4 regions of the Streptomyces sp. NPDC001393 genome follow, and region 4 is predicted to be linked to each of the others. Evidence: riboswitches for the same ligand, from Rfam matches in the RefSeq annotation. Region 4 holds a riboswitch; each other region holds the start of a gene.
What was found. Region 4 has a riboswitch for cyclic di-AMP ahead of ACWC2T_RS18250 (transglycosylase SLT domain-containing protein). Riboswitches for the same ligand answer to the same signal wherever they lie in the genome.
Positions count from the first base shown of each region.

Region 1: it holds a riboswitch for cyclic di-AMP, as region 4 does, so the genes downstream of both, ACWC2T_RS09490 (M23 family metallopeptidase) here and ACWC2T_RS18250 (transglycosylase SLT domain-containing protein) in region 4, are expected to answer to the same signal.
Region 2: it holds a riboswitch for cyclic di-AMP, as region 4 does, so the genes downstream of both, ACWC2T_RS32665 (transglycosylase family protein) here and ACWC2T_RS18250 (transglycosylase SLT domain-containing protein) in region 4, are expected to answer to the same signal.
Region 3: it holds a riboswitch for cyclic di-AMP, as region 4 does, so the genes downstream of both, ACWC2T_RS30740 (M23 family metallopeptidase) here and ACWC2T_RS18250 (transglycosylase SLT domain-containing protein) in region 4, are expected to answer to the same signal.

Region 1 is NZ_JBSFIH010000005.1:246,701-253,674, reverse strand. Features, by position in the region: gene ACWC2T_RS09500 (PrsW family intramembrane metalloprotease) at 1-1,248, shown strand, start outside; gene ACWC2T_RS09495 (aldo/keto reductase) at 1,322-2,266, opposite strand; gene ACWC2T_RS09490 (M23 family metallopeptidase) at 2,343-3,371, opposite strand; cyclic di-AMP (ydaO/yuaA leader) riboswitch at 3,381-3,527, opposite strand; tRNA gene ACWC2T_RS09485 (tRNA-Met) at 3,827-3,900, shown strand; gene ACWC2T_RS09480 (dihydrofolate reductase family protein) at 3,972-5,105, opposite strand; gene ACWC2T_RS09475 (MarR family winged helix-turn-helix transcriptional regulator) at 5,167-5,676, shown strand; gene ACWC2T_RS09470 (GTP cyclohydrolase II) at 5,797-6,429, shown strand; gene ACWC2T_RS09465 (hypothetical protein) at 6,474-6,734, opposite strand; gene ACWC2T_RS09460 (hypothetical protein) at 6,738-6,866, opposite strand.
Region 2 is NZ_JBSFIH010000041.1:20,247-27,220, forward strand. Features, by position in the region: gene ACWC2T_RS32650 (cytochrome P450 family protein) at 1-146, shown strand, start outside; gene ACWC2T_RS32655 (DUF899 family protein) at 140-823, opposite strand; gene ACWC2T_RS32660 (transglycosylase family protein) at 1,115-2,197, shown strand; cyclic di-AMP (ydaO/yuaA leader) riboswitch at 2,381-2,553, shown strand; gene ACWC2T_RS32665 (transglycosylase family protein) at 2,558-3,244, shown strand; gene eno (phosphopyruvate hydratase) at 3,620-4,906, shown strand; gene ACWC2T_RS32675 (FtsB family cell division protein) at 5,027-5,506, shown strand; partial or broken gene ACWC2T_RS32680 (DUF501 domain-containing protein) at 5,559-6,020, shown strand; gene ACWC2T_RS32685 (Ppx/GppA phosphatase family protein) at 6,222-6,974, shown strand, end outside.
Region 3 is NZ_JBSFIH010000036.1:17,728-24,701, reverse strand. Features, by position in the region: gene ACWC2T_RS30750 (M16 family metallopeptidase) at 1-1,276, shown strand, start outside; gene ACWC2T_RS30745 (M16 family metallopeptidase) at 1,273-2,661, shown strand; cyclic di-AMP (ydaO/yuaA leader) riboswitch at 2,880-3,042, shown strand; gene ACWC2T_RS30740 (M23 family metallopeptidase) at 3,055-3,798, shown strand; gene ACWC2T_RS30735 (GntR family transcriptional regulator) at 3,997-4,683, shown strand; gene ACWC2T_RS30730 (HPr family phosphocarrier protein) at 4,833-5,114, opposite strand; gene ACWC2T_RS30725 (bifunctional acetate--CoA ligase family protein/GNAT family N-acetyltransferase) at 5,294-6,974, shown strand, end outside.
Region 4 is NZ_JBSFIH010000014.1:154,156-161,129, reverse strand. Features, by position in the region: gene ACWC2T_RS18260 (LolA family protein) at 1-952, opposite strand, end outside; gene ACWC2T_RS18255 (polyprenyl synthetase family protein) at 1,459-2,469, opposite strand; cyclic di-AMP (ydaO/yuaA leader) riboswitch at 2,992-3,174, shown strand; gene ACWC2T_RS18250 (transglycosylase SLT domain-containing protein) at 3,179-3,673, shown strand; gene ACWC2T_RS18245 (HAD family hydrolase) at 3,786-4,598, opposite strand; gene ACWC2T_RS18240 (FAD-dependent oxidoreductase) at 4,703-5,905, opposite strand; gene ACWC2T_RS18235 (carboxylate--amine ligase) at 5,955-6,974, opposite strand, start outside.

The sequences.
Region 1 (6,974 bases), on a different contig from region 4:
GCGCTGTCCGGGCTCGTCATCCTCGCGCTGGTGCGCAGGCAGACCGGCACCGAGGGGTTCCTCGTCGGGCTCGCTCTCGCCGTGCTGCCCGTGCCGTGGCTGATAGCGGCCTTCCGGTGGCTGGACCGGGTGGAGCCCGGCCCCTGGCGGAACCTGGTCTTCGCCTTCGCCTGGGGAGCGTGCGCGGCGGCGCTGATCGCCATCGTCGCCAACAGCTTCGCCACCAAGTGGATAGCCACCGCCACCGCCGATCCGGCCGGCGCCGACACCCTCGGCGCCACCGTGATAGCGCCCATCGTGGAGGAGTCCGCCAAGGCCGCCGCCGTCCTGCTCGTCTTCCTCTTCCGCAGACGTGACTTCACGGGGATCGTCGACGGAGTGGTGATAGCGGGCATCACCGCCACCGGGTTCGCGTTCACCGAGAACATCCTCTACCTGGGTACGGCCTTCGGCGCCGACCAGATGAGCGGCGGCCGCGGCATCGCCTCCGTCACCGCCGCCACCTTCTTCGTGCGCATCGTGATGTCGCCGTTCGCGCACCCTCTGTTCACCACTCTCACCGGCCTCGGCTTCGGCATCGCCGCGCTCTCCGCCGAGCGGCAGCGCGCCCGGCGCGCGCTGCTGCCGGTCTGCGGTCTGCTGCTCGCGATGAGCATGCACGCCTTCTGGAACGGCTCCTCCACCTTCGGCGAGTTCGGGTTCTTCGCCGTCTACGGCGGCTTCATGGTGCCCGTGTTCGGGCTGCTGACCTGGCTCGCGATCTTCACGCGGCAGCGGGAACTGCGGACCGTACGGGAGGAGCTGCCGGCGTACGTGCTGGCCGGGTGGCTGGGGCCGGCCGAGCCGTTCGCGCTCGGGTCGATGCGGGCGCGGCGGACGGCCCGTGACTACGCCCGGCACCACGGCGGCCGGCCGGCAGCGCGGGCGGTGGCGCAGTACGAGGCCTACGCCACCTCGCTCGCCTTTCTGCGGCACCGGGGGCGCAAGGGGAAGGCCGGGGCCGACTTCGTCGTACGGGAGCGGGAGCTGCTGGACGAGCTGTGGAAGCGACGGGAGCTGGCGCGGCCGGCCCTGGAGTACGCGGCGAGGGCGTCGCTTCCGGTCCCGGCCCGCTGGGCGGCGATGCCCGCGGCGCCGGGGCCGGGGCCGGGTCCCGGGTATCCGGCGGTGCAGATGCCTGCGGCGTCCGGGCCGGCGTACGGGTATCCGGCGGCGCCGTACTCCGCGTACAACCCGTACCGGTCCTAGCCGGCCGGATTGCGGAGGGCCCGGCACCGCCGGAATCCGCGAGAGGGTGACCCAGGCGGAGGGAGAGGGTGACCTAGGCGGAGGCGTCCGTCAGCTTCTGCACTTCCTCCCCCGTCAGTTTCAGGCCCACCGCGTCCAGGAGGGCCGGGAGCTGGTCCACCGTGCGGGCCGAGGCGATCGGGGCCGTGATCGTCGGCTGGGCCAGGAGCCAGGCGAGGGCGACCCGGGCGACGGGGGCGTCATGGGCGGCGGCGATCTCGTCCAGGGCCGCCAGCACCTTCTGGCCGCGCAAGGACTCCGCGTACTGCTGGGCCCGGCTCGCGCGGGCGCTGTCGACCTTGGTGCCGGGGCGGTACTTGCCGGTCAGGAAGCCCGAGGCCAGCGAGAAGTAGGACACCGCGGACAGCCCCTCCTTGGCGGCCAGGTCCTGCAGCGGGCCCTCGTAGGTGTCGCGGGAGACGAGGTTGTAGTGGGGCTGGAGGGCGACATAGCGGGCCAGGCCCTCGCGGTCGGAGAAGTCCAGGGAGGCCTGCAGGCGCTCGGGGCTGATGTTGGAGGCGCCGATCTGGCGGACCTTGCCCGCCTTCACCAGCTCGTCCAGCGCGCCGATGATCTCCTCGACCGGGATCTCGGGCTTGTCGAAGTGGGTGTAGTAGAGGTCGATGTGGTCGGTGTCCAGGCGGCGCAGGGAGGCGTCGGCGGCGGCCTTGATGTTGGCGGCGGACAGGCCCTGGAACTCGGGGTGCTGGCTGACCTTGGTGGCGATGACGACGTTGTCGCGGTTGCCGCGGGCCTTGACCCACTTGCCGATGATCGTCTCGGACTCGCCGCCCTTGTGGCCCTCGATCCACGCCGAGTAGGAGTCGGCGGTGTCGATGAAGTTGCCGCCGGCCGCCGTGTAGGCGTCGAGGACGGCGAAGGAGGTCTCCTCGTCGGCGGTCCAGCCGAAGACGTTGCCGCCGAGGCAGAGCGGGAAGACCTCGAGGTCGGAGGAACCGAGTGTGCGCAGAGAAGTCATGCTCCAAGTCAACGCCGACGGTGGATGATCGCATTCCACCGTCGGCGGCGGGATCCCGCGGATGGAGCAGTGGGGCTCAGGGGTTGAGGCCCTTGTCGCGCAGCCACGGCGCCGGGTCGATGGCGGTGGCCTGGCCGTTCGGGTGGACCTCCAGGTGCAGGTGCGGGCCGGTGACGTTGCCGGTGGCGCCGACCCGGCCGATGACCTGGCCGGTGGAGACCTTCTGGCCGACGGAGACGTTGATCGAGGACTGGTGGCAGAACCACAGCTCGGTGCCGTCGTCGAGGGTGATGACGGTGCGGTAGCCGTAGGCGCCGGCCCAGCCGGCCTGGGTGACCGTGCCGCTGTGGACGGCCTTGATGAGGGTGCCGGTGGGGGCGGCGAAGTCGAGGCCGGTGTGGTAGCCGGAGGACCACATGGCGCCGGGCTGCCCGAAGGTGCCGGTGATCGTGTACGAGACGACCGGCAGCGTGTACTCCTTGGCCAGCTCGGCCAGCCGCTTCGCCTCGGCGGCCTGCTGGGCGTCGGCCTCCGCCTGCTGCTTGGCGGCGGCGGCCTTGGCGGCGGCCTCCTTCTCCGCCTTGGCGGCCGCGTCGGCGGTCTGCTGGTCGGCCGCGGCGATCGCGGCGGCGGTGACCTTGCTGCTCGCCTGGCCCTTCTGCTGCTCGGCCTGGGCCATGATCCGGTTGCGCAGGGCCTCGCCGGCGTTGCTGCCCTCGGCGCTGTCGGTGCTCACGCCGACCTTGCTGAGGCCGGTGGCGGTGGCCTGGGACGCGTCGGAGGAGCCGCCGCCGAAGACGTGCTCGACGGAGTCCAGGTCCGGCAGGGATATGGAGACCGGCGGCTTGCCGGTGTTGGCGCTGGCCATGCCGCCCGCGCCGACCGCGGCCATCACGCCGACGCCGAGGACGGTGGAGCTGCGCGCGAAGCCGCCGCGCTGCTTGGCGACGCGGTGCCGGCCACGGACCGCGGCGACGGAGTCCTCGGTGGGGTTCCACTCCTCCCAGGGCCCCTCCTCGGCGCGGTAGGCGCCGTAGCCGAAGGTCTCCGGCTGGGCTTGCGAGGGCACGAACGGGGCTTCTGGGGCGGGCCGGTTGGACGCCACTCGGGCGTACTCCTTTCCTTCCTCCGCCTACCGGGTTAGCTGACGGGTTCGGAGCAGGAAGGTCTCCTACGCGCGTATACCAACTGTGGCATTCGTGCGATTCACCCCAAGGTGGTGGTTCCCCGGTTCCCTCGCGGGATTCGGCGCGTGCGCACGGAGCCGCCTCTTGTGACGGCTGGGACGACCGCGCTGCGTTATCGAACGTTAATAGACCTGAGAGTCACTTTCCAAGCCGTTCGGCTTGATCATTAACCTTTTCGACCGCGGACCAATCGGCCAGGAGCGCTGCAAATCGGGCGAGTTGGCCACGGTTCATGAGCGTCGGAGTTTTTGATGGTGTCTCAGATGTTATGCGGAGGGCGGTCGTCCGGTCACCGTCCGTGAAGTCGATCACCCGTGCCGGGAAAGCGGTGTGCATGCCGCCCTGAGCATGGGGTACTCTGGAGTCACAACGACGCGGGGTGGAGCAGCTCGGTAGCTCGCTGGGCTCATAACCCAGAGGTCGCAGGTTCAAATCCTGTCCCCGCTACTGAAGACTCAGGGCCGGAAGCCAGAGATGGTTTCCGGCCCTGAGTGTTTTCCCTGCCCCCGTTTTCCGCGTCATCCCAGCAAGTGGGCGTTCGGTGCCTTGGCGAGTCCCGCCAGCTCAGGCAGTACGACCACCTCGGCACCGCCCTTGACCAGGACGCCCGTCCCGTCGGCCGCCGCCACGAACGTGTCCGGCTCCTGCCACGCCGTGACCACCCTGCGCACCCCCGCCCGGAGAATCAGCTCGGCACAGGGCGCGGGCCGCGAGGCCCGCCGGGAACACGGCTCCAGGCTGCTGTAGACGGTGGCGCCGCCCAGCCGGGGCTCGGCCGGGTCGATCTTCGCCAGCGCGGCCTCCTCCGCGTGGACCACGGGATCCCCGCCCTCCCGGGAGTGGCCACGGGCCAGCTCCGTGCCGTCGGCCGCGACCACCACCGCGCCGACGCTGAACGCCGTCCGGGACGGCGGGCACTGGGCGGCGAGCTCGCAGGCGGTGCGCAGCCAGTGCCGGTCGGCGGCGGTGGCGACCGCGCCCGCGCCCGGGGCCGTGGGCTCGTAGCGCATGAGGACCACGTCCTCGATACGTCGGGTCTCGGTCAGGCGCAGCCGGCCGGCCTGATAGCCGCCGGGACCGAACAGTCGGGGCGCGGCCGGGTCGCCGACGAACAGCGGCGCGAGGACCAGCTGGAGCTCGTCGGCGAGGCCCAGCTGCAGCAGCTGGGTGTGGACCGTGCCGCCGCCCTCGACCATCAGCCGCCCGATGCCGCGCACGTCGTGCAGGTGGGCCAGCAGGGCCCGCCAGTCGAGGCCGGGGCCGAGCGGGACGACGTCGGCGGCGTCACCGACGCGCCGGAGCGCGCGCTCGGCGCCCGCGTCGGTCGTGTAGACGAGCTTCGCGCCGCCGGTGCGCCAGAAGTTGGCGTCGGGGTCGAGGTCGCCGGTGGCGGTGACGGTGACCTTCAGCGGGTACTCCGGCCGGCCCTCCCGCACCCGCGCCGCGCGGCGCTCGACGGAGTTGACCAGCAGCCGCGGGTTGTCGGCGCGGATCGTGCCGGCGCCGATCAGGATGGCGTCGACCGAGGCCCGTACCGCGTCGACCCGGTCGAAGTCGGCCGGGCTGGACAGCAGGAGCCGGTCGGGGCCGGTGTCGTCCAGGTAGCCGTCGAGAGAGACGGCGGCGGACAGCAGCACGTACGGGTACGACATCGGCGCGGTCTCCCTGGAGGCGAGTCTTGGTTCAAGTTTGAAACAAACTTACACTGGCGGCATGACGACCCGCTGGCTCAGCCCCGAGGAGCAGCGCGCCTGGCGCGCGTACATGGCCGCGACGCACCTCCTGGAGGACGCGATCGACCGACAGCTCCAGCAGGACGCCGGCATGCCGCACCTGTTCTACTCCGTGCTGGCCAACCTGTCCGAGGCGGCCGACCGGCGGCTGCGGATGACCGATCTCGCCGAGAAGCTGAAGATCACGCGCAGCAGGCTGACGTACGCGGTGACCCGGCTGGAGCGGGACGGGCTGGTGCGCCGGGAGGACTGCCGCTGGGACAAGCGCAGCAGCATCGCCGTGCTGACGGACGAGGGGATGGCCGTACTGGAGCGTACGGCGCCCGGGCATGTCGAGACCGTGCGCGCCACCCTGTTCGACCGGCTCACGCCGGAGCAGGTGGGGCAGCTGGAGGAGATCTGCACGGGGATCGCGCGCGGGCTGCAGGGCGAGGGCGCCGAGCCCGGAACGGAGGACCTGCCCTGGCGGCGCCGTTCCTCCTGTTCGTGATCGCGGCGGATGCGGACGATGCCCCGAATTCCGTTGCTTTAACTTTGAAGCATGAGGTAGGGTCCCCTGCGTACCGCTGCTTCAAATCTGAAGCACATGCCCGCACCCGGAGGGACCCGCATGCCCGACACCCCCGCCGCCACGCCGCGCGCCCGCGTCCGGGTACCGCTGCGCTTCGACGACGGCTACAGCGTCGACGCCGAACTCGTCACGTTCCACAGTCTGGCCGACGGCCAGGAACACGTCGCCGTCGTCCTCGGCGACCCCGCCCCCGGCACCGTCCCGCTGGTGCGCCTGCACTCCGAGTGCCTGACCGGCGATGTCTTCGGTTCGGCCCGCTGCGACTGCGGACCCCAGCTGCGCGAGGCCGTCGAACGCATCGCCGACCGCGGTGGCGTCCTGCTCTACCTCCGCCAGGAGGGCCGGGGCATCGGCCTCTACAACAAGCTCGACGCCTACGCCCTCCAGGACCAGGGCCTCGACACCTACGAGGCGAACGCCGCGCTCGGCCTGCCGGAGGACGCCCGCGACTACACGGCCGCCGCGCAGATGCTCGCCGCGCTCGGCATCGGGGAACTGGACCTGCTGTCCAACAACCCCGACAAGGCGGAGCAGTTGCGCGCACTGGGCGTGGTCGTACGGGACCGGGTGCCGACCGGTGTCTTCACCACGGCCCACAACGTCCGTTACCTGCGCGCGAAGGTCCTCCAGACCCGGCACACACTGCCGCTGGCCGAACTCAACGTGGGCTGAAAGGCCCGCGCCGGTCTCGGTACGGAACGGATCTGCCGGTCACGTCACCGCACCTGCCGACGGCCCGGGAACAGGAGGGCCGGTACGGCGTACGCGGTGCGAAAGCCGGCCGGGTGCAGGCCCGCCGTACCGAGCATCACCGACAGCACGGCCGTGCCAACGGACGCGCTCAGCTGGGAGTTGATGCTCAGCGTGGTGCTCGCCGCGGCGAGCCGCTCGGCGGGCAGGCCTCGGCTCGCGGCGGTCATCGTCGGCATCAGGACCATGCCGGTGCCGACGCCCACCACCATCGCCGACGCGACCATCCGTCAGGACGCGACGCCGGGCACCCCCACCTGCCAGGCCGTCAGCGCCATCCCGAGGGCGGCCACCGCGATCCCGGTCCCGACCAGCCGGCCTGGTGCCACCGTGTCGATCCGGCGCGCGGCGATCCGCACGGTCGTACCGACGACGAGACCGACCGGCGCGCCCAGCGGACGAAGGCCGCGGTGAGGGCCGCGCCGGCGAGCACCGGCACGAGGGCACCGGGCCCGCTGAGGTCACCG
Region 2 (6,974 bases), on a different contig from region 4:
TCGCCACCCTGCTCACCCGCCTGCCCGACCTGCGGCTCGCCGCCGATCCGGCCGACCTGAGGTGGCGGGGCGGGCTCATCATGCGGGGCCTGCGCACCCTGCCGGTGGAGTTCACCCCGGTCCCGGCGGGCACCGGCGGTCAGTAGTCCAGGCCCGCGAACCAGTCGCCGCGGCCGCCCGGCGTCAGGTCGAGAAGGTGCCAGACGGGGTTGAGCAGGTCGATGCCGCGCTGGTCGATGTCCTCGGCCATGCGCGGGTGGGCGGAGTAGAAGTGGCGGACCGTGCCGTCCGGGTCCCGGGTGAAGACGGAGACGGTGGAGTCCTGCACCCCGTCCTCGTCCTCGCTGCCCAGGTCGTACTTGAAGGTGCTGTCCCCGGCACTCAGCAGCCGCAGCCGGGTCCAGCCGCGGCCTCGGGCGTGCCGGCGCAGGACGGGCGGGTCGGCGGCCGCGAGGACGACGAGGTCGGCGTTCTGGGCGACGTGGTGGGCGACGCCGTTGAAGCCGTCGATCCACAGGGTGCACATCGGACACGGGTCGGTCTGCCGCTTGCCGTACATGAAGTGGTAGACGATCAACGGCCGGCCGGGGCCGGAGAACAGCTCGCTCAGCCTGACCTCGCGGACGGGCGTGTCGCCCGCGTCGAGGTCGGCGGGGCCTTCGAGGAAGACGTAGTCGTCGACGGCGGCGCCCTGCGGAAGCGCCCTGCGCAGGGCCGCGACCTGCTCGCGGTGGCGCATGAGTTCGATCTCGGCGTTGCGGAGCTCCTCGCGTGCGGCGAGGTACTCCGCGGACTCGCCGGGCAGCCGGGTGTGCCGCGCCATCGTGTCCTCCTGGACGTCAAGCCCCCCGGGGTCATGTCGGGTCCATGGTTGCGGCCGCGCCGCGCGCCGGGCGTGAGGCACCGCCGTTCCCGTCGGGTGACAAAGCGGGCAGGAGGGGAGGATCGGGTGCCGGGCAGGGGGAGATGACAAACCTTCAACTCCGTGATCTTCACGTGATCTGCGCGGCATTAACTTGTGACAAGTGATCGTCTGCCGATACGTTCACCCATCAGCGTGGCGAGGAGTACCAGTTCGCCTCGCCGGCCCTGCTGTCGCACGAAAGGCTTCCGCATGCTCTCCGGGAACGGTCGTCACCGTCGCCCCCGTCAGGCTCCTGCCCTCCTCGTCGCGGCCGGCGTGACCGGCTCCGCCATCGCCATCCCGCTGCTCGGCGCCGCCAGTGCCAATGCGGCCGACGGCACCACATGGGACAAGGTCGCCGAGTGCGAGAGCGGCGGTTCCTGGAGTGCGGACACCGGGAACGGCTACTACGGCGGTCTGCAGATCTCGCTGGCCGACTGGGACAAGTACGGCGGCACGCAGTACGCCGAGAGCGCCGACCAGGCCAGCCGCTCCCAGCAGATAGCCGTCGCCGAGAAGATCCTCGCGGACCAGGGCACCAAGCCGTGGGCCATGTGCGCGCTGACCGCCGGACTGACCTCCGGCTCCGCCTCGGTCGACGTCGACACCGGCGTCGGCGGCTCCGGCAACGGCGACGGGTCGAGCGGCACGTCCGGCTCGGCCGGCGGTTCCGACTCGTCCGGTCTGCCGGATTCGTCCGCGCCCAACTCCGGTTCGGGTTCGGGTTCCGGTTCCCAGCCCGCCTCCGGTTCGGACTCCTCCGGCTCCCCCTCGGACGCAAGTGACTCGAGCGCCACGCCGGCCCCGAGCCCGAGCAAGGACACCTCCGGGACTCCGGGTACGGCCGACGGCTCCACCGGAACCAGCACCCCCAAGCCCGACAAGACCGACAAGTCCGGCTCAGGCGACAGCGGAAGCCCCCAGGGAAGCGACAGCTCTCCCACGGCGGAACCCGGTACCGACAACTCGGACAATTACCAGCAGAGTGCCGGTTCTTGGAGCCTGATCGACACCGGAGCGCTCAGCAGTGGCGGACGTCACCGCGGCGGCAGCGCGGACGAAAGCGCGACAAACGGTCAGAACTCCGCCTCTTCCGGCCGTCATGCCGACCGCGGACCGGCCACCTACACCGTCCACGAGGGCGACTCCCTCGCCTCCATCGCCGACTCCCTTGGCGTCGGCGGCGGGTGGCATGCGCTCTATGAGGCCAACAAGAAGGTCATCGGCGCCGACCCCGACCACATCACCGCCGGTCAGACCCTGAAAATCCATGCCGAAAACGGCGACGACTAGCGGGAGTTGACGCCCCACTTCGCGGCTGATGTCCGGTTTGGCGAAAGTGTGGGATGAGTCTCAGAAGCCCTGATCGTCTTTGAAATTCCGCCGATCGCATGTCTACGGTCAGGACCGCTCGTCACCACGAGCCCCGGGACTCGCAACGCCGAATCCTGCCAGCGGGTTGCCCGGGAACAGTCGTCGCGTCAAGCGCCGTAGGCAGGAGCGGGGGACCCAAGGTAAGCGCCGGGCCCAGCGGTTGACGCTGGACCGGCTAGGGGTGAAGCCGCGCCTCGCGAGAGCGAGTGTGCGGCCGGGCAACTCAACCGGCCCGAACCCGACAGCTCACCTCGCAGGCGTCGGTGAGGGGATCGATCCATGCTGTTTTCCGGCAAGGGCAAGCACCGTCGTCCGTCCAAGGCCGTCCGCGCCATCACGCTCGCCGGTGTCACCGGCGCCGCCGTCGCCGCCCCGCTGATGGCGGCCGGCAACGCCTCCGCCGCCACCGCCTCCGAGTGGGACGCGGTCGCCCAGTGCGAGTCGGGCGGCAACTGGTCCATCAACACCGGCAACGGCTTCTACGGCGGTCTGCAGTTCACCAACTCCACCTGGGCCGCGTACGGCGGCACCGCCTACGCCGCGCGTGCCGACCTCGCCACCAAGTCGCAGCAGATAGCCGTCGCCGAGAAGGTCCTCGCGGGCCAGGGCAAGGGCGCCTGGCCGGTGTGCGGCACGGGCCTGTCCTCCGCCGCGTACAACGGCTCCGCCCCGGCCGCCTCGACGAAGTCCGCGCCGAGCACGAGCACCCGCTCCACCGACCAGCAGGCCGCCACCCGCTCCACCACGCGCACGGCCCCGAAGGCGAGCAAGACCGTCACCACCCCGACCGGCAAGAAGGTCAAGAAGGGCGACGGCGAGTACAAGGTCGTCACGGGCGACACCCTCAGCGCCATCGCCGAGAAGCACCACGTGGCCGGCGGCTGGCAGAAGCTGTTCCAGCTGAACAAGGACATCGTCGAGGACGCGAACCTCATCTACCCGGGCCAGCAGCTGCACCTGAAGTGACACCTGGCTCCGAACGGACCCACAGCGCCCTCACATCCCCGGCCCGCACACTGAAGGCCTCGTGAGGGCCACCCCGTCCCCACGGGCTCCCCGCCCCGGCGCGTGTTCCCCCGTACGCGCCGGGGCGGGGTCTTTTTCCGCCCCCACTCCTGGACGCCTCGGCCTCCTTTCCCGAGTGCCTCCGGCCCCTTTTCTTCGTGCCCCGTACACCCACCCTTTGTTCCGCTAGTGAACAATGGGTACCGTCTGCGTGTCCTCCCCGTCCACGGGACGGTCGGTCGGTGGCCGGCGCCCCCGGGACGGTTAGGCTCTAGGCGCAAGGCACAGCCGTAAGGCACACAGCCCCGCACTTCCAGCGTCACATCCAAGAAGGAGATGCTCGTGCCGTCCATCGACGTCGTCGTAGCCCGGGAAATCCTGGACTCCCGAGGCAACCCCACGGTCGAGGTCGAGGTCGGCCTCGACGACGGCAGCACGGGTCGTGCCGCCGTCCCGTCCGGCGCCTCCACCGGCGCCTTCGAGGCCATCGAGCTGCGCGACGGTGACCCCAACCGCTACCTGGGCAAGGGCGTCGAGAAGGCCGTCCTCGCCGTCATCGAGCAGATCGGCCCGGAGCTGGTCGGCTACGACGCGACCGAGCAGCGCCTGATCGACCAGGCCATGTTCGACCTGGACGCCACCGACAACAAGGGCTCCCTCGGCGCCAACGCCATCCTCGGCGTCTCCCTCGCCGTCGCCCACGCCGCCTCCGAGGCGTCCGACCTCCCCCTCTTCCGCTACCTGGGCGGCCCGAACGCGCACCTGCTGCCGGTGCCGATGATGAACATCCTCAACGGCGGCTCGCACGCGGACTCCAACGTGGACATCCAGGAGTTCATGATCGCCCCGATCGGCGCGGAGTCCTTCTCCGAGGCCCTGCGCTGGGGCGCCGAGGTCTACCACACCCTGAAGAAGGTCCTGAAGTCCAAGGGCCTGGCGACCGGCCTCGGCGACGAGGGCGGCTTCGCCCCGAACCTGGGCTCCAACCGTGACGCCCTGGACCTGATCCTCGAAGCGATCAAGCAGGCCGGGTACGTCCCCGGTGAGCAGATCGCCCTCGCGCTCGACGTGGCCGCCTCCGAGTTCTACAAGGACGGCAAGTACCTCTTCGAGGGCAAGGAGCGCTCCGCCGCCGAGATGACGGAGTACTACGAGGAGCTCGTGGCGGCCTACCCGCTCGTCTCCATCGAGGACCCGCTGTTCGAGGACGACTGGGCCGGCTGGAAGGTCATCACCGACCGTCTTGGCGACAAGGTCCAGCTGGTCGGCGACGACCTGTTCGTCACCAACCCCGAGCGCCTCGCCCGCGGCATCGAGGAGGGCACCGCCAACGCCCTGCTGGTCAAGGTCAACCAGATCGGCTCGCTGACCGAGACCCTGGACGCCGTCGAGCTGGCCCAGCGCAACGGCTTCAAGTGCATGATGTCCCACCGCTCCGGCGAGACCGAGGACGTCACCATCGCCGACCTGGCCGTCGCCACCAACTGCGGCCAGATCAAGACCGGCGCCCCGGCCCGCTCCGAGCGTGTCGCCAAGTACAACCAGCTGCTGCGCATCGAGGAGATCCTCGACGACGCCGCGGTGTACGCGGGCCGCAGCGCGTTCCCGCGCTTCAAGGGCTGACCCAACCTGGGGTAAGGCCTAGCCAGTCGTACGTACGTCCCCGGACTCGGTCCCGTACCGTGTCCGGGGACGTACGCACGTGTGGAATCCACACCGGCAAGGGGAGGCGGGAGAAGCCAGATGGCCGTGAAGGACCGGGACCGTTTCTCCACCGCGACCAGGCTGCGGCTGCTCGGCGAGCAGACGGCGGCCCGGGTCTACCGCTCCCAGAGCAGGCGGCAGGCCCGCCGCTCCCGGCTCACCGGCCGTGCGGCGCTGCTCGCCCTGGTGCTGTGCTCGATGATCGTCGCGCTCGCCTACCCGATGCGGCAGTACGTCACCCAGCGCGCGCAGATCTCCGACCTGCAGCGGCAGCGGGAGCAGGCCCGCGAGCGGGTGGAGCAGCTGCGCGACCTCAAGGCGCGCTGGCAGGACGACTCCTACGCCGAGCAGCAGATCCGGCGCCGGCTGCACTATGTGATGCCCGGCGAGACCGGGTACGTGGTGGTCGACCCCGGCGGCACGGCCAGGCAGTCCCGCGCCGACCTGAAGGCCGCCCGGCGGCCCTGGTACGCCAATGTCTGGGACGGCGTCGACAAGGCCGACGCCTCCGACCAGTAGTCGATGCAGCCATCGACCCAGTGACCGACAGAAAGCCGATCCGAAAGCAGTCATGGAAACGCCCGCCCGTCGCCCGGCCACCACCCCTCAAGGGCAGCGCTCCGCGCTGTCGCTTTTTGATCTGCCGCCCACCCCGCGCACCGAGCCCACCGACGCGGACGTCGAGGCCTTCAAGCAGCAGCTGGGCCGCCCGCCGCGGGGCCTGCGGGCCATCGCGCACCGCTGCCCGTGCGGTCAGCCGGACGTCGTGGAGACGGCACCCCGGCTGCCCGACGGCACGCCCTTCCCGACGACGTACTACCTGACGTGCCCGCGCGCCGCCTCGGCGATCGGGACGCTGGAGGCGAACGGCGTCATGAAGGAGATGACCGAACGCCTGCAGAGCGACCCCGAGCTGGCCGCGGCCTACCGTGCCGCGCACGATGACTACATCGCGCGCCGGGACGCCATCGAGGTCCTGAAGGGCTTCCCCAGCGCGGGTGGCATGCCGGACCGTGTGAAGTGCCTGCACGTCCTGGTCGCGCACTCGCTGGCCGCCGGCCCCGGGGTGAACCCGCTCGGCGACGAGGCGCTCGCGATGCTGCCGGAGTGGTGGCGCAAGGGGCCGTGTGTGCAGCCGCTCGAGGCGCCCGACCCGGCGGACGAGCACCCCGGTGAGGAGGGCGCGGTCTTCGACCCCGCCGAGGTCCGCAGCGGCTTCTTCGCCGAGAAGCCCATGGTCCCGGAGGGCTTCTCCCGGGTCGCCGCCGTCGACTGCGGCACGAACTCCATCCGGCTGCTCGTCGCCGACGTCAGCCCCGCCACCGGTGAGCTGCTGGAGCTGGACCGGCGCATGACGATCGTGCGGCTCGGTCAGGACGTGGACCGCACCGGCCGGCTGGCGCCCGAGGCGCTGGAGCGGACCTTCGCCGCGTGCCGGGAGTACGCCGGGGTGATCCGTGAACTCGGCGCCGCCAGGGTGCGGTTCGTCGCCACCTCCGCCTCCCGCGACGCCGAGAACCGGGACGACTTCGTGCGCGGGGTGCTGGACATCCTCGGCGTCGAGCCGGAGGTGATCAGCGGCGAGCAGGAGGCCGAGTTCTCCTTCACCGGCGCCACCAGGGAGCTGACCGGCCGGGACGACCTGACCAGGCCCTACCTGGTGGTGGACATCGGCGGCGGCTCCACCGAGTTCGTCGTCGGCGACGACCACGTGCGGGCGGCGCGGTCCGTGGACATGGGCTGCGTACGGATGACGGAACGTCATCTGGTGCACGGCGGCAAGGTCTCCGACCCGCCCACCGAGGAGCAGATCGCCGCCATGCGGGCCGACATCGAGGCGGCACTGGACCTCGCCGAGGAGACGGTGCCGCTGCGCGAGGCGCACACCCTGGTGGGCCTGGCCGGGTCCGTCACCACCGTCTCGGCCATCGCGCAGGAGCTGGACGCGTACGACTCCGCGCGCATCCACCACTCCCGCGTCTCCCGC
Region 3 (6,974 bases), on a different contig from region 4:
CCTCTGGTACGACGTCGGCTCCCGCCACGAAGTCAAGGGACGTACCGGCCTGGCTCACCTTTTCGAGCACCTGATGTTCCAGGGCTCGGCGCAGGTCAAGGGCAACGGTCACTTCGAGCTGGTGCAGGGCGCCGGCGGCTCGCTCAACGGCACCACCAGCTTCGAACGCACCAACTACTTCGAGACCATGCCCGCCCACCAGCTGGAGCTCGCCCTCTGGCTGGAGGCCGACCGCATGGGCTCGCTGCTGGCCGCCCTGGACGACGAGTCCATGGAGAACCAGCGGGACGTCGTGAAGAACGAGCGCCGCCAGCGCTACGACAACGTGCCCTACGGCACCGCCTTCGAGAAGCTGACCAGCCTGTCGTACCCGGAGGGGCACCCCTACCACCACACGCCGATCGGCTCGATGGCGGACCTGGACGCGGCCACCCTGGAGGACGCCCGCCAGTTCTTCCGCACCTACTACGCGCCGAACAACGCGGTGCTCTCCGTGGTCGGCGACATCGACCCCCGGCAGACCCTCGCCTGGATCGAGAAGTACTTCGGCTCGATCCCGTCCCACGACGGCAAGCCCGCCCCCCGCGACGGCTCCCTGCCGGAGATCATCGGCGAGCAGAAGCGCGAGGTCGTCGTCGAGGAGGTCCCGGCGCGCGCCCTCATGGCCGCCTACCGGCTCCCGCACGACGGCACGCGCGCGTGCGACGCCGCCGACCTCGCCCTGACCGTCCTCGGCGGCGGCGAGTCCTCCCGCCTCTACAACCGGCTGGTCCGCCGCGACCGTACGGCCGTCGCCGCCGGCTTCGGCCTGCTGCGCCTGGCCGGCGCGCCCTCCATGGGCTGGCTGGACGTGAAGACCTCCGGCGACGTGGAGGTGCCGGTCATCGAGGCCGCCATCGACGAGGAGCTGGCCCGGTTCGCCGAGGAGGGCCCCACGCCGGAGGAAATGGAGCGCGCCCAGGCCCAGTTGGAGCGCGAGTGGCTGGACCGGCTCGGCACGGTCGCCGGCCGCGCCGACGAACTGTGCCGGTACGCCGTCCTGTTCGGCGACCCGCAGCTCGCCCTCACCGCCGTCAAACGCGTCCTGGCGGTGACCGCGGAGGAGGTCCAGGAGGTCGCCAAGGCCCGCCTGCGCCCCGACAACCGCGCGGTCCTGGTCTACGAGCCGCTGTCCGCCGAGTCCGCCGAGCACACCGAGGAGGCGGGGCGCGGCGAGGACCCGGAGCAGGAAGCGACCGTAGAGGCCGGTAACGAGAACGAGGAGACGGCCAAGTGACCGAGCTCGCCACCATGGACTTCCACCCCCAGCCGCAGCCAGGCCAGGCCAGGCCGTGGGCGTTCCCCGCCCCCGAGCGCGGCACGCTCGACAACGGCCTGACCGTGCTGCGCTGCCACCGCCCCGGCCAGCAGGTCGTCGCCGTCGAGGTGCTGCTGGACGCGCCCCTGGACGCCGAGCCGGCCGGCCTGGACGGCGTCGCCACGATCATGGCGCGGGCCTTCTCCGAGGGCACCGACAAGCACTCCGCCGAGGAGTTCGCCGCCGAGCTGGAGCGCGCGGGCGCCACCCTGGACGCGCACGCCGACCACCCCGGCGTCCGGCTCAGCCTTGAGGTCCCGGCCTCCCGCCTGGCCAAGGGCCTCGGCCTGCTCGCCGACGCGCTGCGCGCGCCCGCGTTCGCCGACAGCGAGGTCGAGCGCCTCGTCCGCAACCGCCTGGACGAGATCCCGCACGAGCTGGCCAACCCCTCCCGCCGGGCCGCCAAGGAGCTCTCCAAGGAGCTGTTCCCGGCGGTCTCGCGCATGTCGCGCCCGCGCCAGGGCACCGAGGAGACGGTCGAGAAGATCGACGCCGCCGCCGTACGCGCCTTCTACGGCCGGCACGTACGCCCCGCCACGGCCACCGCGGTCGTGGTCGGCGACCTCACCGGCGTCGACCTCGACGCGCTGCTCGCCGGCACCCTGGGCGCCTGGACCGGCACCCCGGGCGAGCCGCGGCCCGTGCCGCCGGTGACCGCCGACGACACCGGGCGCGTGGTCATCGTGGACCGGCCCGGCGCCGTGCAGACCCAGCTGCTCATCGGCCGCGTCGGCCCCGACCGGCACGACCGCGTGTGGCCCGCCCAGGTGCTCGGCACCTACTGCCTCGGCGGCACCCTCACCTCCCGCCTGGACCGCGTCCTGCGCGAGGAGAAGGGCTACACCTACGGTGTGCGCGCGTTCGGCCAGGTCCTCAGGTCCGCGCCGGACGGCACGGGCGCCTCGATGCTCGCCATCAGCGGCTCCGTGGACACGCCCAACACCGGGCCCGCCCTGGAGGACCTGTGGAAGGTGCTGCGCACCCTCGCGGCGGACGGCCTGACCGACGCCGAGCGGGACGTGGCCGTGCAGAACCTCGTCGGGGTGGCGCCGCTGAAGTACGAGACGGCGGCGGCCGTCGCGAGCACGCTGGCCGACCAGGTCGAGCAGCACCTGCCCGACGACTTCCAGGCGACGCTCTATCAGCAGCTCGCGGCGACGGGCACGGTGGAGGCCACGGCGGCCGTCGTGAACGCCTTCCCGGTGGAGCGCCTGGTGACCGTCCTCGTCGGTGACGCCGCCCAGATCAAGGCGCCCGTGGAGGCGCTCGGCATCGGTGAAGTGACCGTGGTGGCGGCCGAGTAGCCGGACAGCGGCACGCGCGCGTGGGGCCCTGACGGACTAAGCACCGTCAGGGCCCCCGCTGTTCCACTCCCTTCCCCAGATGCCCGGTTTGAGGCGGAGGTTGCCCGTCTGACCTGTGGGATGCGCTACAAACGCCCGGATCGGTTTGGGATTCCGAAGCGGGCTTCCGTAGCGTCTTCCGGGCTGTTCGTCGGGCAGTGCGCTGCATCCGCGGCACCGGACAGCCATCGCCGAGTCCCCGTACGGCGCGAGCCAGGGGAGCCGGGGACCCACGCAGTCCCTGGGGTGAATCGGGCGCCCGCGCATGCCGCGAGGGGTCCGTAGGAGACCTTCCTGCTCCGAACCCGTCAGCTAACCCGGTAGGCGAGAGGGAAGGAAAGGACCAGCCACTTCATGGCGTTCATGTGCGCCACCGGGAAGCACCGCAAGCCCGGCCGGGTCAAGCGCACCACCGCTCAGGCGGCGGGCATCGCGGCCCTCACCACCACCGGTGCCGTCGGCACCCTCGCCGCCTCCCCGGCGCTCGCCGCCGAGCACACCGTGGAGCAGACCGGTCTCACGCCGGTCCTCACCGTGAGCGACGACGTCGCCGAGCACATCGCCGCGCAGGCCGCCGCGCAGAAGCAGGCAGCCGAGCAGAAGGCGGCCGAGGAGGCCGCGGCGAAGAAGGCGAAGGACGAGCGCGAGGCCAGGGCCCGCGCCGCCCGGGAGGCCGAGCGCAAGCGCCTGAACGCCTTCGTCGCCCCGATAGCCGACTCCTACGTCTCCACCGGCTACCAGGCCAGCAGCTCCCTGTGGTCCTCCGGCCACCACACGGGCATCGACTTCCACGCGGCCACCGGCACCCCCGTCCACGCGGTCGGCTCCGGCACCGTCGTCTCCACCGGCTGGGGCGGCGCGTACGGCAACCAGATCGTGATCCGCATGGCCGACGGCATGTACACCCAGTACGGCCACCTGTCGTCCATCGGCGTCTCGGTGGGCCAGCAGGTCACCCCGGGCCAGCAGATCGGCCTGTCCGGCGCGACCGGCAACACCACCGGCCCGCACCTGCACTTCGAGGCCCGCACGACCCCCGACTACGGCTCGGACGTCGACCCCGTCGCCTACCTCCGCGAGCACGGCGTGAACGTCTGACGCCGCATCGCACGGCCCGCGAAGCCCCGGCTCACCGAGCCGGGGCTTTCGCCGTTTTTCGCGGGCCCCGCCCGGCCCGCTGACCAAAAAATATCCATGGAATCCGGCCCGCCGTCGGAAATTCCGGCTCATTGGAATAGAGTCACGGAACACGCGTCCATCGTCGACGTTTCACGGGGATTAAGGCGGAGGTCGGTCATGCGTATTCCGGCGCACTCGGTGTGCACGGCCATCCGGGACGACATCGTCGCGGGTGTCTACGAGCGCGGCGGCCGGCTGACCGAGGAAGTCCTGGCCCGTCGCTACGGCGTCTCGCGCGTCCCCGTCCGCGAGGCCCTGCGCACCCTGGAGGCCGAGGGCTTCGTGGTGACCCGCCGGCACGCGGGCGCGTGCGTGGCCGAGCCGACCGAGCAGGAGGCCGCCGACCTGCTGGAGATGCGCATGCTGCTGGAGCCGCTCGGGGCCGCCCGGGCCGCCCAGCGGCGCACCGAGGCCCATCTGAAGGTGCTGCGCGGCCTCGTCAGGCTGGGCCAGGAGCGGGCCCGCACGGGCAACAGCGGCGACCTGCGCTCGCTGGGCGGCTGGTTCCACGAGACGCTCGCCCAGGCCTCCGGCAGCCCGTCGCTGACGGCGATGCTCACCCAGCTGCGGCACAAGATCGCCTGGATGTACGCGGTGGAGGCGCCGGTAAGCCCGGTGGACCACTGGGCGGAGCACGGCGCCATCGTCGACGCGGTGGCGCGCGGCGACGGTGAGCGCGCGCGGGCGGTCACGGCGCTGCACACCGAGCGCGTGACGGCCGCGCACCGGCTGCGTTTTGCCGGAGGCGCCGAGCGTGTGAGGACTTCGCAACACGCCGTAAACATGTCGGGTCTTCGGCATTAACACGGGCGCCGTATACAAAGAAGAGTAATTCGGCTGCGGTGTATTTCCGCTGCCCGAATTCAGGTGTGCGCGCAATGAGCCCGGAAAGGGTGGAGCCGCGCCGCCCGAAAACAGGCGACGCGGCTCCGGCGTTATCGCTGTGCCGGTGTTCAGACCGTCTCGGGCAGTTCCTCGAGACCCTCGGAGACCAGCTTGGCCAGACGGTCCAGGGCGGCGTCCGCGCCCTCTGCGTCGGAGGCCAGGACGATCTCCTCGCCCCCCTGGGCGCCAAGCCCCAGGACAGCCAGCATGGAGGCCGCGTTGACGGGGTTGCCGTCAGCCTTGGCGATCGTCACCGGGACGCCTGCGGCCGTGGCGGCTCGGACGAAGATGGAGGCGGGGCGGGCGTGGAGGCCCTCGGCCCAGCCGACGTTGACGCGGCGCTCAGCCATGTGTTGCTGCCCTTCAGTCTTCAGGGTTGTCTAGACCAGTTTCCCATATCGTGAAGCATGCCCGGAGCGCACCGTCGTCCGCTCCGGTGTGGCGCCGGAACCGCGGCCTCGGTTCCGGCTTGTCGTCCTCCACAGACTGCCCCGCGCCGTTGTCGGACGCGAGCCGTACTCTGGGGCCCATGCAGACCTCGGCGGACCGGCAGGACCGGCACCTCTACCCCGCCCACTGGGAGGCGGACGTGGTGCTGCGCGACGGGGGTACGGCGCGCATCAGGCCCATCACCATCGATGACGCCGACCGCCTGGTCAGCTTCTACGAGCAGGTCTCGGACGAGTCGAAGTACTACCGCTTCTTCGCGCCGTACCCCAGGCTCTCCGCCAAGGACGTCCACCGCTTCACGCACCACGACTTTGTGGACCGGGTGGGACTCGCGGCCACCATCGGCGGCGAGTTCATCGCCACCGTACGCTATGACCGCATCGGCGCCGACGGCATGCCCGCCTCCGCACCCGCCGACGAGGCCGAGGTCGCCTTCCTGGTGCAGGACGCCCACCAGGGCCGCGGGGTCGCCTCCGCCCTGCTGGAACACATCGCGGCGGTCGCCCGTGAACGCGGCATCCGCCGCTTCGCCGCCGAGGTGCTGCCCGCCAACACCAAGATGATCAAGGTGTTCACGGACGCCGGCTACACCCAGAAGCGCAGCTTCGAGGACGGCGTCGTCCGCCTGGAGTTCGACCTCGAACCCACCGACCGGTCCCTCGCCGTGCAGCGCGCGCGGGAACAGCGCGCCGAGGCCCGGTCGGTACGGCAGCTGCTCATGCCCGGCTCCGTGGCGGTCGTCGGCGTCGGCCGCGCCCCCGGCGGCGTCGGCCGCAGCGTCCTCGGCAACATCCGGGACGCCGGCTACGGCGGCCGGCTGCACGCCGTGAACAAGGCCTTCCCGGAGGACCTCGGTGAGGTCGACGGGGTGCCGGCGTACCGGCGCGTGCGGGACATCGGCGATCACGTGGACCTCGCCGTGGTCGCCGTACCGGCCGAGCACGTGCCCGCCGTGGTCGCCGAGTGCGGGGACCACGGAGTGCAGGGGCTCGTCGTGCTCTCCGCCGGGTACGCCGAGAGCGGGCCCGAGGGGCGCGAGCGGCAGCGGGCGCTCGTGGAGCAGGCGCGCGCGTACGGCATGCGGATCATCGGCCCGAACGCCTTCGGGGTCATCAACACCGCGCCCGGTGTCCGGCTGAACGCCTCCCTCGCCCCGGAGATGCCCCGCCCCGGCCGCATCGGCATGTTCGCCCAGTCCGGCGCCATCGGCATCGCCCTGCTGTCCCGGCTGCACCGGCGCGGGGGAGGGGTCACCGGAGTCACCGGCGTGTCCACCTTCGTGTCCGCCGGCAACCGCGCCGACGTCTCCGGCAACGACGTCCTCCAGTACTGGTACGACGACCCCGAGACCGACGTCGTCCTCATGTACCTGGAGTCCATCGGCAACCCGCGCAAGTTCACCCGCCTCGCACGCCGGACGGCGGCGGCGAAACCGCTGGTCGTGGTGCAGGGAGTCGGATCCGCCCCGCAGGGACACGCGGTACGGGCCACCCGGCTGCCGCACGCCACGGTCTCCGCGCTGCTGCGCCAGGCCGGGGTGCTCCGGGTCGACACGATCACCGAGCTGGTCGACACGGGCCTGCTGCTCGCCCGGCAGCCGCTGCCGGCGGGGCCGAGGGTGGCGATCCTGGGCAACTCCGAGTCGCTGGGGGTGCTGACGTACGACCGGTGTCTGGCGGAGGGGCTGCGGCCTTCGCTCCCGCTGGACCTGACCACCGGGGCGACGGCGGAGGACTTCCACGGGGCGCTGGCGCGGGCCC
Region 4 (6,974 bases):
GCACGTTTGCGCCGTTCATGCCCCTGGCGAAGTCCTCGCCGGACCCCGGCGCGTGCTTCCTGGCCGCGGCGTCCTTCTTCTCCTCCGTCACCTTCGCGCCCTTGGGCGGGGTGAAGGCGAAGGTGGAGGCAGCCGGCTCGGCGAAGGAGACCTGGGTGAAGCCCACGTCGAGCACGGCGGCGCCGCCGCTCTTCGGCGTCAGCGTGAACTTCAGCGGCATGCCCGTCTTCGCGTCGACGGCGATGCTGATGGCGCCGACCGTGGTGCCGGACTGCCGGGGCTTGATCAGCAGCTTGTAGGCGTCCCGGCCGGCGACGCGCTCGGTGCCGTCGACAGTGACGGACGTGGTGCCGTCCACCGACTTCAGCGCCTGGTCGGCGAAGTCCTTCGGCGTGGCCGGCGGCTCGGCCTTGTGCTCCTTGCCGGAGTCGGCCGAGATGCCGTGGTAGACCTCGTTGGTCTTGCTGTCGTAGCCCCACACGTTCGTGCCGTTGTGGATGAGGCTGTACTCGGAGCCGCTCTCCAGGAGAGACAGTTTCTGCTTCTCGGGGCCGTCGGCGGCGACGCGCAGCGTGTGCGTGCCGGAGACCAGCGAGGTGAGCTGGGACCGCGGGTCGGCGGAGGAGCCGTCGCCGGAGCCCTTGACGGCGCCGGAGGCGAGGCTGTTCTCCAGGCCGCCGAGGTTGGGCAGGCCGAGGTCGGTGTCGATGCGGACGGTGCCGGACAGCTGCTGCACGTCCGACTTGGCGATCTTCTCGATGAGCTGCTGTGCCGTGATCCTGGGCAGGTCGGGGTCACCGGAGGCGGCGAGCGCCGGGACCAGACCGATCGTGGCCGCCGCGACCCCCACCACGGCGACCGGGACCGCGTAGCGGGCCGCCCTGCGGCGTCCCGCGCGCCGCTCCTCGTCCCGCCCGGCGTCCACTGCGTCGTCGGATTCGTACGGTGCCATGTGTGCCTTACCTCCGTCGTCGGCGGCGGCTGTTCTCACGCTGGTCCACCAGAGCCGCCATTCTCACCCGAATCGGTGAGGAGTGGTGATTTCCCTGGTCTCCATCTCATCAAATCAGCCATGAGGAAGCGTCAGACCACGGAGCCAACTCCGCGTACGCCTGCGGTATGACACGTAGGGGCCGGGACTCCGCCGACCCGTAGGGGTCCCAGCGGAACGGAGGGGCCGTACGGGGTCGCCGAGGCCGCGCGGACGCACGGGGCGTGCGGACGACACGGGCCGTACGCATGCAGGGATTGCCCTGGTCGTACGGGGTGTACGGGCCCGGGCCGACCGCCGTGTGAGCGGAGGCTTGGCGCGGCGGACGGCCAGGCGACGGCCCGGTCGCGCACGGCGAGAATCGCGGCGCGCCGGACGGCCGGAGACGTGTCGGCCCTGTGCCAGGTCGTACGGCCGGGGCGTGGCACGGTGTGGCAGGGGGGTGCGAGGGGTGGAGGTGGCCGGGGTCAGCCGGCGCGGTGCACCACCGCGTCGCACAGCTCCATCAGCGCGGCCTTGGCGTCGCACTCCCGCAGCGGCGCCAGCGCGGCGCGAGCCTCCTCCGCGTATCGGACGGTGTCCCGGCGGGCCTGCTCCAGCGCGGGGTGGGCGCGCAGCGCGGCCAGCGCCTCGGCGTGCCGGGCGTCGTCGCCGAGGTCGGAGTCGAGCAGCTCGCACAGCGCGATGTCCTCGGCCAGACCGAGGCGGGCGGCGCGCTCGCGCAGCCGGAGCACGGGCAGGGTCGGGATGCCCTCGCGCAGGTCGGTGCCCGGGGTCTTGCCGGACTCGTGCGAGTCGGAGGCGATGTCCAGGACGTCGTCGGCGAGCTGGAAGGCGACTCCGAGCCGCTCTCCGTACTGGGTGAGCACGTCAACGACGGTCTCGTCGGCACCGGACATCATCGCGCCGAACCGGCACGACACCGCCACCAGCGAGCCCGTCTTGCCGCCGAGCACGTCCAGGTAGTGCTCGACCGGGTCACGGCCGTCGGAGGGGCCGGCGGTCTCCAGGATCTGGCCGGTGACCAGTCGTTCGAAGGCGAGGGCCTGCACCCGGACCGCCTCGGGGCCGAGGTCGGCGAGGATCTGGGAGGCGCGGGCGAAGAGGAAGTCGCCGGTGAGGACCGCGACGGAGTTCCCCCAGCGGGTGTTGGCGCTGTCCACGCCGCGCCGCACGGCTGCCTCGTCCATGACGTCGTCGTGGTACAGCGTGGCGAGGTGGGTCAGCTCCACGACCACGGCGGAGGGCACGATGCCCGGCGCGTAGGGGTCGCCGAACTGGGCCGCGAGCATCACGAGCAGCGGCCGGAACCGCTTCCCGCCGGCTCGTACGAGGTGCTGCGCGGCCTCCGTGATGAACGGGACCTCGCTCTTGGTGGCCTCGAGCAAGCCTTCCTCGACAGCCGCCAATCCGGCCTGGACATCGGCTTCCAGAGCCTGGTCCCGCACGCTCAGCCCGAACGGCCCGACGACGGTCACGAGGGGTCTCCTGTCTGCTGGTGTCTGCTGGCGATTACACGGTTTGTCGATAGGTCGCTGCCATCACTCAAGTCAGCGTATCCGGTCCTGTTTCGATCACCGATAGCGCCCACCGGTCCAGCCCGGGCGGTATCGGATCACGACCGGTATGTTTTTGATCAAGTGATAAGAACGGACATTTATTGACTTAACAGGAATACACGCACTTTGGTTCCACCGCGGCTTCCGCCACAGGTTCCATCACCCACCCGAGCCGCCCGAATCCCTCATGCCCGATTTGAAATACTTTGTTATTTCGTGAGTTGGGTCACGCCCCACCTCCGGCACCGAGGGCCCGCCAGGCCGCCTCCTCCCCTTGCTCCATCCGCGAGTTGAAGGTTGGCAAACGCAAAGGATCAAGTACCACATACGGCACAGACCGTGGTCAAATCGTGCCTTGTGTGAATCCAGTACTTGTTCCCGACATGTGCTCTCGCATACGTTCCGGGCCATCGGGCGGACGCCGAATCCTGCCGCCGCCCGCGTGACCCATCGACGAACTCATTCGTACGGCAGGAGCGGGGGACCCAGGTAAGTCCGCCGGACCGGTCGGCACACGCCGCACCGGGACGGCTCGGGGTGAAGCCGTGCCTTCTCGCGAAGCCACGGCCGGGCACCTCCCCGCCCGAACCCGACAGCTCACCTCGCAGGCGACGGAGAGGACTTCCCCATGTCTGCTGCCGCTCAGCACCACCGCCGCCCTCGCACCAACCGCCTCGCCCGCATCCTCGCCGTCGCCGGCACCGGTGCCGCCGTCCTCGCCCTGCCCCTCATCGGCGCCACCAGCGCCTCAGCGGCCACCGTCACGCCCACCAAGACGGTCTCCACCACCCTGGCCGGGTACCCGAACAACCTCGACGGCTGGATCCGCCAGTCCCTCGCGATCATGGCCCAGAAGGGCATCCCGGGCTCCTACAACGGCATTTACCGCAACGTTATGCGGGAGTCCTCCGGCAACCCGTACGCCATCAACCTCTGGGACTCCAACGCCGCCATAGGCACCCCGTCCAAGGGCCTGCTCCAGGTGATCGACCCGACCTTCAACGCGTACCACGTGGCCGGAACCGCCTTCAACCCGTACGACCCGGTCGCCAACATCACCGCGGCCTGCAACTACGCCGCCGCGCGGTACGGGTCGATCGACAACGTGTTCAGCGCGTACTGACAGTCCCGCCGACCGGCACGGCATCGGCCGCCCGGCGTGTGCCCGCACCTGACGGAGGGCACCCCGGGCGGTCGTCGCGCCTTCCGGGGGCGGGCGCCTACTGAGATGCCGGTCAGTCGGTCGGGAACAGTCTTTCGAGGACGACGGCGATGCCGTCGTCCTCGTTCGACAGGGTGATCTCATCGGCCACCGCCTTGAGTTCGGGGTGCGCGTCGGCCATGGCGACGCCGCGTCCGGCCCAGTCGAACATCGGGATGTCGTTGGGCATGTCGCCGAACGCCAGTGCCTCCTCCGCCTCGATCCCGAGCCGCTCGGCGGCCAGCGCGAGACCGGTCGCCTTGGTCACCCCCGACGGCTGGAGCTCCACGGTCCCCGGCCCCGACATGGTGACCGTGGCCAGGGAGCCCACCACCGCGCTCGCGATGGCCGCCAACTCGTCGTCGGACAGGGCGGCATGGCGCAGCAGCACCTTGCTGATCGGCGCGCACCACAGGTCCTCGCGCCGGCCGACCCGGACCGCGGGCAGGGTCGGGTGCGGCATCCGGTACCCGGGCTCGATGAGCGTGAGCCCCTCCACGCCGTCCTGGTCGACGGCCGCGTACACCTGCCCCACCTCGGCCTCGATCTTGCCGAGCGCGGTCTCGGCCAGCTCCCGGTCCAGCCGGACCGACCACAGCAGACGGCCGGTCCCGGCGTCGTAGACCTGCGCGCCCTGCCCGCACACCGCGAGCCCCGTGCACCCGAGGTGCGCAAGGAGCTGCCGTACCCGCGGGGCCGGGCGGCCCGTCACCACCAGGTGCCGGGCGCCGGCCCGCGCCACCCGCGCGAGCGCGGCGAGCGACCGGTCGGAGACGGTGTCGTCGCCGCGCAGCAGCGTCCCGTCCAGGTCGGTGGCGATCAGTGCGTATGCGGGGGAGGCTGCCATGATCAGAGAATACGGATACCGGGCCCCGCCGACTCATCTTGTGGTCCTGCGCACTTACGTGCTGATCAGCCTCAAGTGGCGCCAGCGCGCACCTCGTTGACCCGTCAGCCGTGAGCGGCCGCCAGGTGTTTGGTCAGGCGCGGTGAGGCGAACTCCGTGCCGCAGACGAAACGCATCACCGGGCCGTACGACGACGCCGCGGGCAGGCCGGTGAAGTACAGGCCGGGGACGGACGAGACGAAGCCGGGGCCGAGCCTGGGCGTGCCCCGGCTCACCGCGAGCCGGGTGCGCAGTTCGTGGCCGAGGAAATCCATCGCCGCGATGTCGACGCGGTAGCCGGTGGCGGCGATGACGTGGTCTGCGGTGAGCCGCTCGGTGTGCCCGCCGTGGGTGCGGACGGTGAGGACGGGGGTGCCGTCCGGTGCCTCGGCGCTCACCACCCGCTCGACGTCCTGCACCTGCACGGCGCTCGCGAAGCGCTCGCGCAGCCACCAGGCGCCGAGCGGTCCGAGGACCCGGCGGACCAGGAAGTGGCGGGTGGCCTCGGGCAGATAGCGGTAGGGGTGCGGGTAGTAGCTGAACGCCCACAGCGACCAGGCGCGGCCGAACGGGGACTCCGGGCGCAGCTTCGGCTGCTCCCAGGGCGGCGCGCCGAAGGCGACCCGGCCGCGGCCGCGTGCGACGACACGCACGCGTGCCCCCGCCTCGGCGGCGAGTGTCGCCGTCTCCAGAGCGGACTGGCCGGCGCCGACCACGATGAGCTCCTTGCCGGCGAATCGGCTCAGGTCGTGGTGCTGGGAGCTGTGCGAGACCGGGCCGGTGGGCGCCGGTCCGTCGGCCGCGGCTCCCGCGAGCTCCGCCGGCAGGTGCGCGAGGCCCGACAGGCCGGTGGCGACGACGACCGCGCGTGCGGTGAACATCTCCCCCGAGTCCAGCTTCAGCTCGAAGCCGCCGCTCTTGTCGCGGTCCACGGAGACGACCCGCACCTGCTCCAGGTCGGGGACCAGCTTCTGCCGGAACCACTCGCCGTAGGCGGTGAACGTCTCCACCGGGATGATGTCCTCGTCGGCCACCAGGCGGCGGATCCCGGCCGCGTCGCAGTAGTCGGCGAGGGTGTGGCCGGGCTGCGGGCAGTCGAGGTTCGAGGCGGCGGGCGTGGACTTCAGGAGCATGCCCTCGGGCATGTGGTCGCGCCAGCTGACCATGGGGTCGCCGAAGACGCGGACGGGGATGCCGCGCGCCCGCAGATGGGCGGCGGTGGACAGGCCGAACGGCCCGGCCCCGATGACTGCAACCGGTCGAGTCACGAAGTCCCTCCCCAGGACATGGTGCGCGCCACTCTGTGCGTGGCTCTGCCTACTTCGTGGAGGTGCTGCTGCCGCGGCGGTTGGTCCGCCACAGCTGATAGAGGTGCTTCGCGCCCGGGCGCACGAAGCGGGCGAGCATCGTGAGGAACGGCAGCGGGTCGTCACCCGCGAGCCAGGCCAGCTCCGTCCCGCTCGCCGTGGCCGGCGCGTGCGGCGTCGTATAGCCGCTGCGGCGGTAGGCGAGGAGGGCGGGAAGGTCGATGTTCTCCACGATGTAACGGTGGCCGGCGCGCTGTTCCCCCTCCGGAACGGGGCGGCCGGTCAGGTTCAGATGCATCGCGCGTACGACGTCCACGCCCGACTCGTTCTCGAAGAGCCGGAACTGGGCGCCCATGCGCGGGTTGAAGTCGAGGAGCTTGTACTGCCCGTCGCGCCGGTCGAAGCGCAGGTCGAGGTCGATGATGCCGCTGTAGCCGATCTGTTTGATGAAACGTGCGGCGAGGTCGGTGAGTTCCGGGTTGTCGACGACGTACGCGTTCGCCGTCATGCCGGCGTGCGGCGGCCAGGAGCGGACCTTGACGCCGGTGAACAGCGCCAGGGGGGTTGCGTCCTGATCGAAGCAGGCGTGCACGATCCAGTCCTCGGCCTCCTCGCGCGGCAGGTACTCCTGGAGGATCACCCCCGGCCGCCGGCCCCAGTCGCGGGCCAGGGCGAGCAGACCCTCGCGGGTGGCGATCCGCGTGGTGCCGCCCACGGCGGGCCGTGTGCGCCGGACGAACGCCTCCCGGTTCTTGGCCACCACCGGGAAGCGGGCCGTCTCGGCGAAGGCGACGATGTCGTCGTACGACTCCGGGAACGCCGACGCGGGGCTTGCGATGCCGTGTTCCACACACAGTTCGTGCAGGCCCTGCTTGCTGGCGAGCCGACGCGGCAGTGCGGGGTCGACGCGCGGGAAGAGAAAGGAACCGGCCAGCTCGTCCTGGTGCTCGGCGATCAGTACGGCGGCCTCCTCGTCGGTCGGGACGAGGACGGCGGGGCGGCCGATGCGGCGGCCGATGCGCAGCAGGCC